Regions from separate parts of the Paraburkholderia terricola genome, predicted to be linked through region 3. Evidence: riboswitches for the same ligand, from Rfam matches in the RefSeq annotation. Region 3 holds a riboswitch; each other region holds the start of a gene.
The links. A riboswitch is a leader RNA that binds a small molecule or an ion and turns the genes downstream of it on or off. The one in region 3 is predicted to bind cobalamin.
Positions count from the first base shown of each region.

Region 1: another riboswitch for cobalamin. It lies ahead of cobA (uroporphyrinogen-III C-methyltransferase); the one in region 3 lies ahead of CUJ90_RS24890 (CbtB domain-containing protein).
Region 2: another riboswitch for cobalamin. It lies ahead of CUJ90_RS03665 (TonB-dependent receptor plug domain-containing protein); the one in region 3 lies ahead of CUJ90_RS24890 (CbtB domain-containing protein).

Region 1 is NZ_CP024942.1:3,013,629-3,017,588, reverse strand. Features, by position in the region: gene CUJ90_RS32065 (cobyrinic acid a,c-diamide synthase CobB) at 1-406, opposite strand, end outside; gene cobO (cob(I)yrinic acid a,c-diamide adenosyltransferase) at 410-1,012, opposite strand; gene cobA (uroporphyrinogen-III C-methyltransferase) at 1,009-2,265, opposite strand; cobalamin riboswitch at 2,487-2,725, opposite strand; cobalamin riboswitch at 2,794-3,062, shown strand; gene cobW (cobalamin biosynthesis protein CobW) at 3,153-3,960, shown strand, end outside.
Region 2 is NZ_CP024941.1:838,593-842,552, reverse strand. Features, by position in the region: gene CUJ90_RS03670 (FecCD family ABC transporter permease) at 1-41, opposite strand, end outside; gene CUJ90_RS03665 (TonB-dependent receptor plug domain-containing protein) at 69-1,976, opposite strand; cobalamin riboswitch at 2,066-2,320, opposite strand; gene CUJ90_RS03660 (ATPase) at 2,528-2,884, shown strand; gene CUJ90_RS03655 (cell division protein ZapA) at 2,881-3,195, shown strand; RNA gene ssrS (6S RNA) at 3,308-3,489, shown strand; gene CUJ90_RS03645 (EVE domain-containing protein) at 3,585-3,960, shown strand, end outside.
Region 3 is NZ_CP024942.1:1,413,407-1,417,366, forward strand. Features, by position in the region: gene CUJ90_RS24875 (ATPase domain-containing protein) at 1-270, opposite strand, end outside; gene CUJ90_RS24880 (hypothetical protein) at 426-866, shown strand; gene CUJ90_RS24885 (histidine phosphatase family protein) at 928-1,539, opposite strand; adenosylcobalamin (AdoCbl) riboswitch at 1,616-1,754, shown strand; gene CUJ90_RS24890 (CbtB domain-containing protein) at 1,774-1,995, shown strand; gene CUJ90_RS24895 (CbtA family protein) at 2,007-2,759, shown strand; gene CUJ90_RS24900 (FUSC family protein) at 2,900-3,960, opposite strand, start outside.

The DNA of each region.
Region 1 (3,960 bases), 1.5 Mb from region 3:
TCGGCGTGCCGTCGAATAGACCCATCACGCCTTCGATCAGGATCAGGTCCGCTTCGGCCGCCGCCTGCGCGAGCAGCGTGCGGCAAGCGGCTTCACCGACCATCCACAGATCGAGCGACAGCACGGGCGCGCCGCTCGCGCGCGCGAGAATCATCGGGTCGAGAAAATCCGGGCCGGTCTTGAACACGCGCACGCGCCGCCCCAGCCGCCGATGATGGCGCGCGAGACCCGCGGTAATCGTGGTCTTGCCTTGACCCGAAGCCGGCGCGCTGATGAACAGCGCGGGACATGCCGTCGAGGTCGTTCCGTTCGGGAACGCCCCTGAAGAACTGCCCTCGGCGGGCGCTCCGGACGAAGTGCCTTTCGGCTGCGCCTCCGAAGCGCTCTTATCGGGGCTCGCGCTCATCGCTCAGAACTCCACGCCGCGCTGCGCTTTCACGCCTTGCTCGCGGTACGGATGCTTGACGATGCGCATCTCGGTGACGAGATCGGCGGCCTCGATCAACGCATCCGGCGCGTGACGGCCGGTCACCACCACGTGCAGCATCGGCGGGCGAGCGTTGATCACGGACAGCACCTCGTCGAGCGGCAGGTATTCGTACTTCAGCACGGTGTTCAGCTCGTCGAGGATCACCATCTGGTAGTCGCCGCTCTCGATCATCCGGCGCGCTTCGTCCCAGCCCTTGCGGGCGGTGGCGATGTCGGCGTCGCGGTTCTGCGTGTTCCAGGTGTAGCCATCGCCCATCGTGACGAAATCGCAATTGGCGATCGCGCCGAGAAAACCGCGCTCCGACGTGTGCAATGCGCCCTTGATGAACTGCACGACGCCGAGGCGCATGCCGTGTCCGAGCACGCGCACGGCCATGCCGAACGCGGCCGTGGTCTTGCCCTTGCCGGTGCCGGTGTTGACGATCAGCAAGCCCTTTTCGACGGTGGCGTTGGCCTGTTTTTTCTCGTGGCCTTCGCGCCGGCGTTCGGTCATGCGTTGATGCGATTCGGGATCGGTTTTCATGGAAGGTCCTGTTTCTCGGTGTCGTGGGTTGTCGGTTCGTGTTCGGTCCGGGCGATGATCGAGGCAATCGCCACGGTCACGCCGGCATGCGCGGTCTTGCGGACGAGGAGTTGGGCGTTGGGTACAGCCGACGCAGCCGACGCAGCCGACGCAGCCGACGCAGCCGACGCAGCCGACGCAGCCGACGCAGCCGACGCAGCCGATGCAGCGGACCCGGCCGACACGTTAGCCGCGCCGAGCAGCGCGCACGGCTCGCAAACGCCGTCCACGCCGAGATGCTCGCGTGCAACCGCCGAAGGCTCGGCCACGGGTATCGCCGCGATTTGCTCGCGGCTGAAGAGTGCGATCGGCAACGCGTGGCGTGCGCAGAATTCGAGCAGGCCTGCTTCGTGGGCTTTGCTGTCGATCGAGGCGATCGTGCTGATTTCGTCGAACGTATGCGACCCGAGCGCGGCGCGCACGGCCGTTTCGATCTGCACGGCCGAGGTGTGCAACCGGCAACCGACGCCGACGCTCAGCGTTTTCATGGGCACGCTCCGCGCCAAAGCCAGCGACGCGACGCCGCCGATCACCACGATCGCCGGCGAGCCGAGCCCGGCGCGAGACACCGTATCGGCGAACTCTCCAAGCCGCGCCAGCGCATGCCGTTGCTCGGGCCGCGTGGCCGATTCGATCGCGGCGCACGGCGTATCAGCGTTCATGCCGGCCGCGAGCAACGCCCCGACGATATCGCTCAAGCGCCGCATGCCCATGTAGATCACCAGCGTCATGCGCGTGGCGACGAGCGCGGCCCAATCGGGCTCGCCGCTGCCGGCGCTATGTCCGGTGACGAACACCACGCCTTGCGCATGATCGCGATGCGTGACCGGAATGCCGATCGCCGCGGGCGCCGCGATGCCCGCCGTGATGCCGTTGATCACTTCGGCGTCGATGCCCGCTGCTTGCAGCGCCTGCAATTCCTCGCCGCCGCGCCCGAACGCGAACGGATCGCCGCCTTTCAAACGCGCGACGCTGCGCCCGGCCCGCAGATGCGCGAGCATCTGCACGATGATCCCGGCCTGCGGCGTGGACGGATGTCCGCCGCGCTTGCCGACGTAAATCACCAGCGCGTCGGCGCGCGCGAACTGCAATACGTCGGGATTCACCAGATCGTCGACCAGCACCACGTCGGCTTGCGCGAGCGCGCGGGTCGCCTTGAGCGTCATCAGTTCGACGTCGCCGGGGCCCGCGCCGATCAGCCACGCGCGGCTCATCGCGGCATGCATGGCGCGCGCCATGTCGTGACGGACGGGAAGGGCCGAAGCGCCAGGAGGGCGTGCGAGCCGGCGGAAAGGGAAGAACTCATGCGGTGCTACGGATATCAGGCATGACGTAATGCGCCGCTTCACCAAGATACATGCAAGCGGGGACCACGCCGTGCTTCAGCGCCATCACATCCGTCCCTCGCGGATTCCGGCGGCCGGCAGCGTGACGTTCGCTGCCTCCGCGTCTGGCCGGTATCCGGGCTGGCGGCCTCATGCGCTTTGCCTTCCCGTCCGCATTCGTCGGACAGTGGCATCGAAAACGCATGCGCGGCGCTATAAAACCCATCGAGCGCCGCAGGTCGCTTACCGTTGCGGGGACAGCACAGGTTGAGCGCGGCAAGCGCGGCCTGTTTCCCGTTTAACTGCACACGCGAATGCATGTGCGGGCACCAAACGCGCGCTTACGATAGCACATGACGCCCCATCCGATAAGCGCCTCCGTCCTCGCGTTTTCTTGACTGCGCCGGGTCGCGGGCCTACACTCGCACGCACTTTGGTGCTCGTGTGCGCGCTCCTGCGCATGCAGTTAAACGGGAAACAGGGCGCCCGCGTTCAAGGACCGGGTCAACCTGTGCTGCCCCCGCAACGGTAAGCGAAATGCGGTACGTCACGTACCGCGGAGCCGGCTTCGATGTCCACGCGCAAGGCCGCGTCGGCATACAACCACTGGGCGAGAAATCACTCGCACGGGAAGGGGAAGCGGCGCTTTCGCCAGCCCGGATACCGGCCAGAGCACGCAGGACGAACGCCGCGGGGATGCGGCATGCGTTCATGACCTCACCCCGCTTGCTGTCTTTCCCTGTTGCAGCAACGCCGTCGATCGAATGGACCTCACGATGCAAACTCAAATGCGCAAGATCCCCGTCACCATCGTCACGGGCTTTCTCGGCAGCGGCAAGACCACGCTGCTTCGGCACATTCTTCGGCATGCGGGCGGCAAGCGCATTGCGGTGATCGTCAACGAGTTCGGCGAGCTCGGCATCGACGGGGAAATCCTCAAGGGCTGCGGAATCGGTTGCGACGAAAACGGCGTCGAAACCGAAGGGCAACTGTATGAACTGGCGAACGGTTGCCTGTGCTGCACCGTGCAGGAAGAATTTTTTCCGGTGATGGAAAAACTCGTCGAGCGCCGCGAGCAGATCGATCACGTGCTGATCGAAACGTCGGGCCTCGCCTTGCCCAAGCCGCTGGTGCAGGCGTTCAACTGGCCGCAGATCAAGAACAGCTTCACGGTGGATGCGGTGGTGACCGTGGTGGACGGCCCCGCCGCCGCGAGCGGCCAGTTCGCCGACAACCCGGCCGCCGTGGATGCGCAACGCAAGGCCGATCCGAATCTCGATCACGAATCGCCGCTGCACGAACTGTTCGAGGATCAGTTGTCCGCGGCCGATCTGGTGATTCTGAACAAAACCGATTTGCTCGACGACGCGCGGCAAAGCGCCGTGGAAGCCCTCATTCGTGAAGAGATTCCACCGCAAGTGAAGATCGTGCGCGCGCAGATGGGCCAACTCGATCTGCACACGTTGCTGGGTCTCGAGGCGGCTTCGGAAGAAACCATCCACTTGCGCCACGATCACCACGGTTCCGCCGACGACGCCGATCACCACCACGACGAATTCGATTCGGTGGTGGTGCAGGCGAGCG
Region 2 (3,960 bases), on a different replicon from region 3:
GTGCTCGTGGTTGGGGTGGTCGAACTCGAACCGCGGTTCATCGGCGCGTGCTCATGCAGGAACGTTCGTCACTGCTGCTGCCAGCCAACCGTGACATACGCACCGCGCCAGGGCGAGTTATACGAGTAGGCCGTTTCATAGTCCTTGTTCAACAGGTTGTGGATTTGCGCGGCCACGTACCACGCTTTCGTGATGTTGTAGCGCGCCGACAGATTCACCACACCGTAGCCGCCCAGCTTGCCGCTGCTATCTTCGCGCGCGCCGCTCACGATCCACTCGCCGCCCACGCGCCAGCAGGCGATGCTGCGATTCACCGCGAGCGATCCGAAACGCCGCGCGCGCCGCAGAAGGTCGGCATCTTTGTCGAGGTCGACGGGATTTTGCAGCGTCAACGACGCGCGCACGTCCGTCTTGCCGACATGGCCGCTCCACGATCCTTCGAGTCCCTGCACCTTCGCATGCCCGACGTTCTCGGCCAGATAGATGCCGGGCGTCACCTGCTGATAATCGATCAGATTCGAATAGCGCGTCTGGAACGCGCTCAGGCGCATCACGCCGAGCGCGTTCGACGCGTACTGCAACGCGGCCTCGATCGAATGACTGCGCTCCGGCTCGATCGACGCGTTGCCGCTGTACGGATAGTACAGATCGTCGAAGCTCGGCGCGCGAAACGAATCCGAATAGCTTGCAGTCGCCTTCCAATGGCCGGTGATGTCGAAACCGTAGCCGAGATAGTAACTGTTCGCTCCGCCGAAATCGGAATACTGGTCGCGCCGCACATTGGCCTGAATCTGGTTGCGCCCAAAGCGCCCCGTATAGCCGACGAAACCCGAATCCACATGACGATCCGGCGCCGCGAACGTATCCGAGTCGAGGCTTTGATCGAGATGCTCATAGCCCACCTGCAACTTCTGCTGCGCGGCGAACGTGAAATCGTTCTGCCACGTGTACTGGCGATTGTCGGTATCGAAGCGGCCGTTATAGATGCCGTTGGTTTTCGACACGCTGCGGTCGTCGCCTTCGGAGACGATGAAGTGGGTGGTCCACCAATCGGTCAGCTTGCCGTTCGCGAACACCGACATCTGACGCACCTTGCTATACAGATTGTTTGAATCGGTCGGCACGCCATACGCGTTGTCGTAACTGTTGTTGCCGTTCGACTGGAAATACGTGACGCCCGCGTTCCATTGGTCGTTGAACCTGTGACGCAGCGAAGCCGAAATGCTTTCGTTCAGATAGCCGTTTGCGTTCGGATTGGCTTGCGGCGCCTCGCGCGGATTCAGCGACGAGAAGCCGTCGTCCTTCGAACGGGCGAGCGACAGGTTGAAGGTGGTGGCGCCGTCCTTATCCAATGCGCCGTTCACGCCGGCCTGCTGCGTCTGCGTGTGATAGCTGCCGTAGCCCACCGAAAAGTTGAAACGCGGAGGATGGTCGCCACCGTCTTTCGTGAACACCTGCACCACGCCGCCGATCGCGCCCGAACCGTATAGCGCGGACCCGTTGCCGTTCACCACTTCCACGTGATCGATCTGGTCGAGCGGGATCTGCGCGAGTTGCGATGTACCGAGGGTCACCGAGTCGACCCGCACGCCGTCGATCAGCACCAGCGATTGCGTCGACGACGCGCCACGCAAAAACAGACTCGTGGTCGAACCAGGGCCACCTGTACGCGAGATTTGCGCGCCGGGGGCGAGTTGCAGCAGGCCGGGCAAGTCGGTCGCGGTGCTGTCGGCGATGTCCTGCTGATCGAACAGCGCCGTCGGCGGAATCGCGTCGGCGAGCGCTTGCGGGCCACGCCCCGCCGTGACGACCACCGGCGACAACACGATGGGCGATGAACCTGCAGCCGCGGCAGCCGCGGACGAGGTGGAAGAAGACGCATCGGAAGAGGTGGAAACAGCAGCGGCCTGAGCGTGCACGACGAGCGGCACGCCCGCAAAAACGAGCCACGCCGCGCGAGCGATGGGGGACAGCATGGGATGACATTCCTGTGGGTAACGTGCGCGGCCCGCTTCCCCGCAGGCCGATGCGTAACGAGGCGCCCGCGCTTTTCAACGTTTTCGCGGACGTTCCTCTCCCTCTGGCCGGTATCCGGGCTGGCGACACATCGATCCCGCCTTCCCACGCGTGACGCGCAGTGGCACACTCGCACGTTCAGCTTCGAACACGCGATCAGGACCGACCTGCATGATGAATGCGGTCGCTTACCGTTGCGGGGGCAGCGCAGGTTCGCGCGTTCTGGCGAACGACGCGCCCTGCTTCCCGTTTAACTGCGCGCACTATGAAAGCGCGCGCGGGCACCAGAGTGCGGCCAGTTTAGGAGCGGCCCCCGAGCCCGTCAAGAATCGTTGATCGTTGCGCGATCTGTTCGGTTAAGTGCGGGTTATTGTCCGATGCGCGAGTACTTTTTCATCATATGGTCGATCAATGCCTGCATAAAGCGAGGTTGTTACGTCTCGAAACGAGACAAATGTCGGAACCCGCGATATTCCGCGCTAAAATGCGATGTCTTTAGAGGACGCAGCACATGCTCACCGAACTCGAAACACTTTCACAGAACATCGGCAAGCTGATCGCGATCAGCCAGCGCCACAACGAAGCGCGCCTCGCGCTCGAAGAGCAGCTCGCCCAATCACGCGCCGAAGTCGAAGCCACGCGCACGGAACTTGCAATGCTTCGCGAGGAACGCGATGCGCTGCAAGCGGAACGCGACGCACTGTCGGCCAAGATCGACGACGCCCAGGTGCGGCTGAATGCGATTCTCGAGAAACTGCCGCGGGCACGCGCGCACAATGAGCCGGACAACCAGCTCGATCTGCTCGAGCCCGCTCAGCATCAAGCCGAAACCGGGAGCGACGTGACCCGCCACGGAGAAAACGCATGACCACGAAGCAGATCGAAGTGTCGATTCTCGGCGTGCCCTATCGTCTCGCCTGCTCGGCTGAAACAGAAGGCGCACTGCTTGAAGCGGTCGCGCGTGTCGACGCCGAAATGTCGAAGATCCGCAATAACAGCAACGTGCGCGGCACGGATCGCATTGCCGTCATGGCTGCGTTGTCGCTGGCATCGGAACTGCTTAAGCTGCAAAGCAGCGTGCGGCACGGAGAAGCATTTCCCGCTGAGGAAATCCGGCGTACAATGCATCAAATGAACGAGCAACTGGGTACTGTGATCGAGCAGTACAGCATGCAATAACTATCTAGTGGCCGGTCGCGAGATTGGCTGCGGATTCAAGCGAAGTGCATGAGCGGTAGTCAATAAGACTCGGCAAACGTTTGAATTCCATCGTTTTAGTTTCATCGGTTTAGCTTCCCTGCCTGGTTCGCCAAGGTCATATATTCCTTGAACCAATGCCATGTGCACGGTTGCGGAAATTTGTAGCACGGGTGTGCGCGTCACTCTGTCTGATGTACCCGAAGTGTTGCTAACTGCGACCAATTCTGAACCCCCGGTTCAGGATGCCGGCCTAGCGGCTAAGGCGGGGACCTTATTTGGAACGGCATCGGACTTCGGTTCGGTGCCGTTTTTCTTTGGGCCTCGATTTTCTTCCGCATCTTCAAACCCTTAACGTTCCAATTCGATTCATGCGCTACTGGCTAATGAAGTCCGAACCGGACGAAGCAAGCATCGACCATCTCGCCAACGCACCGCACCGCACGTTGCCGTGGACCGGCGTGCGCAACTATCAGGCGCGCAATTTCATGCGCGACATGATGCAGGTCGGCGACGGCGTGCTGTTCTATCACTCGAGTTGTCCCGAGCCGGGCATTGCGGGGCTCGCCGAGGTATCGTCCACCGCTTATCCGGACCCCACCCAGTTCGACACGAAGAGTCCCTACTACGACCCGAAGTCGTCGCAGGAAACGCCGCGCTGGATGCTCGTCGACGTCGTGTTCAAGAAGAAGATTCCGCTGATTCCGCTTGCCGCATTGCGCGAGCACGAAGGGTTGAAGGACATGC
Region 3 (3,960 bases):
AATCGAGAAGCGGCTGAGATCCCAGCCGTGGCTGTCCGCGACCGAGATCAGTTCGGAGCGGGTCTCGGAGAGCGTGATGTAGAGGCCGGCTTGCCCTTCGTCGACACCCTTGAGTAAAAACTGCAAGGCTAGGGTAGTTTTACCTGTGCCGGGCGCGCCCTCGATGAGATACATGCGGCGGGGCGTGAAGCCGCCGCCCAGGATGTTGTCGACCCCTTCGATCCCTGATGAAAGGCGGGCCGGCGTGTCGGTGACAGGTTTCGTTGACATGGCTTGGCGATTCACGTCGATTGAGTGGCGGCATTTGGTGGGCCGGTACGGCGGGCGCGCAAGATGCGTGCCCAACCGTCGCGTGCCTCGGTCCGAGCGCCACGGGTACGGACAGTGCTGTCAGCCTGTCGACCGCTTTCAGGGATCGCGCCGATATGAACCCCGCCCGCTTCCTCGCCGCCACGTTTGCAGCCGCGTCGCTAGGCGCCGTGCTGCCCGGCAGCGCGAATGCCGACGATGCGCCCAGTCCGTGCGCATCGCTCAAACGCATCGTGGCGGCTGCGCCAGGCGGCCTGGCCTCGTTGACGCCCGACGACGGCAAGGGCGTCGCGCAACCTTACGGCGACGATGCGCAATGCTCGGCGAGCGGGGGCAGCTACCAATGCACGTGGACGCCGCATCATGACGCCGGGTCGAGCGCGGACGCGCTGCAGGCCGTCGCGGCGGATATCGCGTCGTGTCTGCCCGAAGCGACCCACGATCAGAATTCGCCGGGACGTCAGCACTTTTATTTAGGCGCGCCGGGTAAGCGGACCGAAATCACGCTGGCGCCGGCGGGTTCAGCGAGGCTGCGCCTGGTGGTGTCGGGTCAATGAGCGGCAAGCGGGCCGATATGCGTGGATTTCAAATCCGACGGCGGGCGTCGCGCTGGTGTTGTCAGTGCGACGCGGGCCACCATGTCCAGCCGCGCGATGAACGCCGTAATTCGACCGCCGACAGCGGGGCGATTTCGATGCGTGGAAATACGGCGGGCGATGCTCCGAGTGCGTGAACGAGCGCCGCGCGAATCACCGGCGCGTGCGTAATGGCGACCACGTTGCGCGGGTTTTGACGCGGGGCGCTTGTTGTACCGGTCGTTCCTTCGCTGATCGCGCCGTCCAGCGCATCGAGCCATTCTCCCAGGCGCTTCACGAGTTGACTGAACGACTCGCCGCCGTGCGCCGCGAAGTCGGGATCGCGCAGCCAGGCAGCGAGGTGCTGCGGCGCTTCATTCGCGAGATCGGCGAGGCGGCGTCCCTGCCAATCGCCGTAGTCGATCTCCGCCAACGCTGTGTGGACCGTCGCGGCGAGGCCCAACGCCAGCGCTGTATCGCGCGCGCAAACTGCGGGGCTGACGAAGACCGCGGCGGCGTCGGCAATCGCCAGGCGCTGGCGTGCGGCCTGGGCTTCGGCGAGGCCGCGAGCGTCGAGCGGATCGTCGGCGGGAAAGCGGCCCGCGCGCATGGCGGGGGTCGATGCGTGGCTGACCAGTAACAGCCTTGTGTCCATTCGATGACTTCCATAGAGGCACGCCAAGGCAGAACGCCCGCATGGACGCGTTGCGCTACCGAGTGCCGGAGTTTAGCGCGTAGAATAGCGGCACTGCGAAGTGCGGAAGCCGGTGAGAGCCCGGCGCGGTCGCGCCACTGTAATCGGCATCACGAGCCGAAAGCCAGACCTGAGCTTCGCAGCCTTCCTTTGCAATCGACTATCGGGGCGCGCTACCCCCAGGAGATGTCCATCATGACCGAAGCTGTTTTCGATCCCGCCAACCCGCCCGCCGCTCAACCCACGCCGATTCCGCTGCGCGAGTTGTTGCCTTGGGTCGTGTTCGGCGGCTTGCTGCTGTTGCTCGCGCTTTACTTCGTTGGAGCGGAACAGGGCGCCACGTCGCTGGTGCCCGGCATGTACGTGCATGAGTTCGTGCACGACGGTCGCCATCTGCTCGGCTTTCCCTGCCACTAACGGAGTTCGACATGGTTGGTAAGTTGTTATTGCGCGGGATGCTCGCAGGCATCGCCGCGGGACTGCTCACGTTCGGCTTCGCCCGGCTCGCGGGCGAGCCGCAGGTCGATCAGGCGATTTCCTTCGAGGAAAAGGCCGCGGCGGCGGCCGAGGGCGGCGAGGCGCATGAACACGAAGACCTCGTTAGCCGCGATACGCAGGCGGGCCTGGGGCTGTTGACCGGCGTGGTCACGTATGGCGCGGCGTTCGGCGGATTGTTCGCGCTCGTATTCGCCTACGCCTATGGACGGGTGGGCGCATTGAGCGCGCGTGCGTTGTCGGCATGGCTTGCGCTCGGCGCGTTCATCGCGCTGGTGATCGTCCCGAACATCAAGTACCCGGCGAATCCGCCGGCGGTGGGCGACCCCGACACGATCGGAACGCGCACCGGCTTGTTCTTCCTGATGATCGCGATCTCGCTGACCGCGATGGTGTTTTCGCTGAAGGTGCGGCGTCGCGCGGTAATGAAACTGGGCGCGTGGAATGGCTCGATCGTGGGCGGCGTGGTGTTCGTCGCGATCATCGCTGCCGTGCAATTGTCGATGCCGACAATCAACGAAGTGCCGGCGGCTTTCCCGGCCGTGCTGCTGTGGAAGTTCCGCGTCGCGGCGATCGGCATGCAGGTGATCATGTGGACGACGATCGGACTGCTGTTCGGCGCGCTGGTGGAGCACAGCGGATTGACGCGGATAGGCGCGGGGCGGGCGGCGGTGAAGTCCGTTTGATGGTTTTCTGTTGATGAAGAGTGTGGGCTCCGTCGACTGCGCCGGTTGACGTATGCCTGCTGGCTGTAGCCCGCCTCGTGCGGGCTTTTTATTGCCTGTGTGGGCCAACTGGTTACCACCGTCCTCGCGGCTTCGCTGAACTAGTCGCCAGGGCTTCGAGGGCTGTTCGACGCCACAGCGTACGCCCTGCGCGCTCCAACCCTTAACACCCAATCGAACACCCCGCGCCTTTCCCCGACCGGCTGGGTCAGCCGCTCAAACAATTGCGCAACGGCGCCGTCGAGTTGCGCAAGCACTGGCGCCTGAGCCGCCGCCTCCAAATCGAAAACCGGCAACACCGGCACACGCTCATCCAACCCGCCATCCACAGAACCAGTAGCCGCACCGCTATAACGCGCGATCAACGAATCAAGCCGCGCCACGATCGATTCCACATGCGCCGCGCGCACATTCGCGGCATTGAGCGCCACTTCACCCGACACCCCGTGCCGAGCAGAATCACTCAACACCCGCGCCCAGTGCAAACAGCACAGCAGCGATCCGGTGGCCAACTCGACACCAGAATTCCACGCCACCACGCGCTGCATTTGCAGCGGCTTCAGCGCGATTCGCAACTCATGCCAACCGCGGTCGAGCTTGCGCATGGCGACAGCGGCATCCGCCGCCAGCGCAGCGGACCCGCCCAGCCGCACGACCTCGCGCAACGCACCCAGCACAGCCGCAAGCCTCATCTCCACATGACGGCTCGCCGCGAGCGGCATCATCAGGACCGCCACCGCGAACGACACGAGACAACCCACCAGCACTTCCTCGATCCGCAATTCGACCAACGGCCCCATCGCGAAGCCCAACTCGCCATACACCAGTCCGACGAGCACGGTAATGAAGAACACGCCCGGCACATACGCGCTCAGGATGTAATAAGCCCAGCCGAACACGCAGAGCACCATGGCGGCCACAAGCAGCATCGGCGAATCGTGCAGCGGCGCGACGAGCAACACGCTGGCGAGCGCGCCGGCCAGCGTTCCCGCCAGCCGCTGCGCACCGCGATAAATCGTGTCCGCGCGTGAGCGTGTGCCGAGAAATACCACGAACGTCGTGATGACCGCCCAGAACCAGCGCTCGGGAGACAGCGACTGGCCGATCAGCATCGCGAGAAACGCGGCTGTCGTGGCGCGGGTGGCGGGCAACCAGCAGAGCC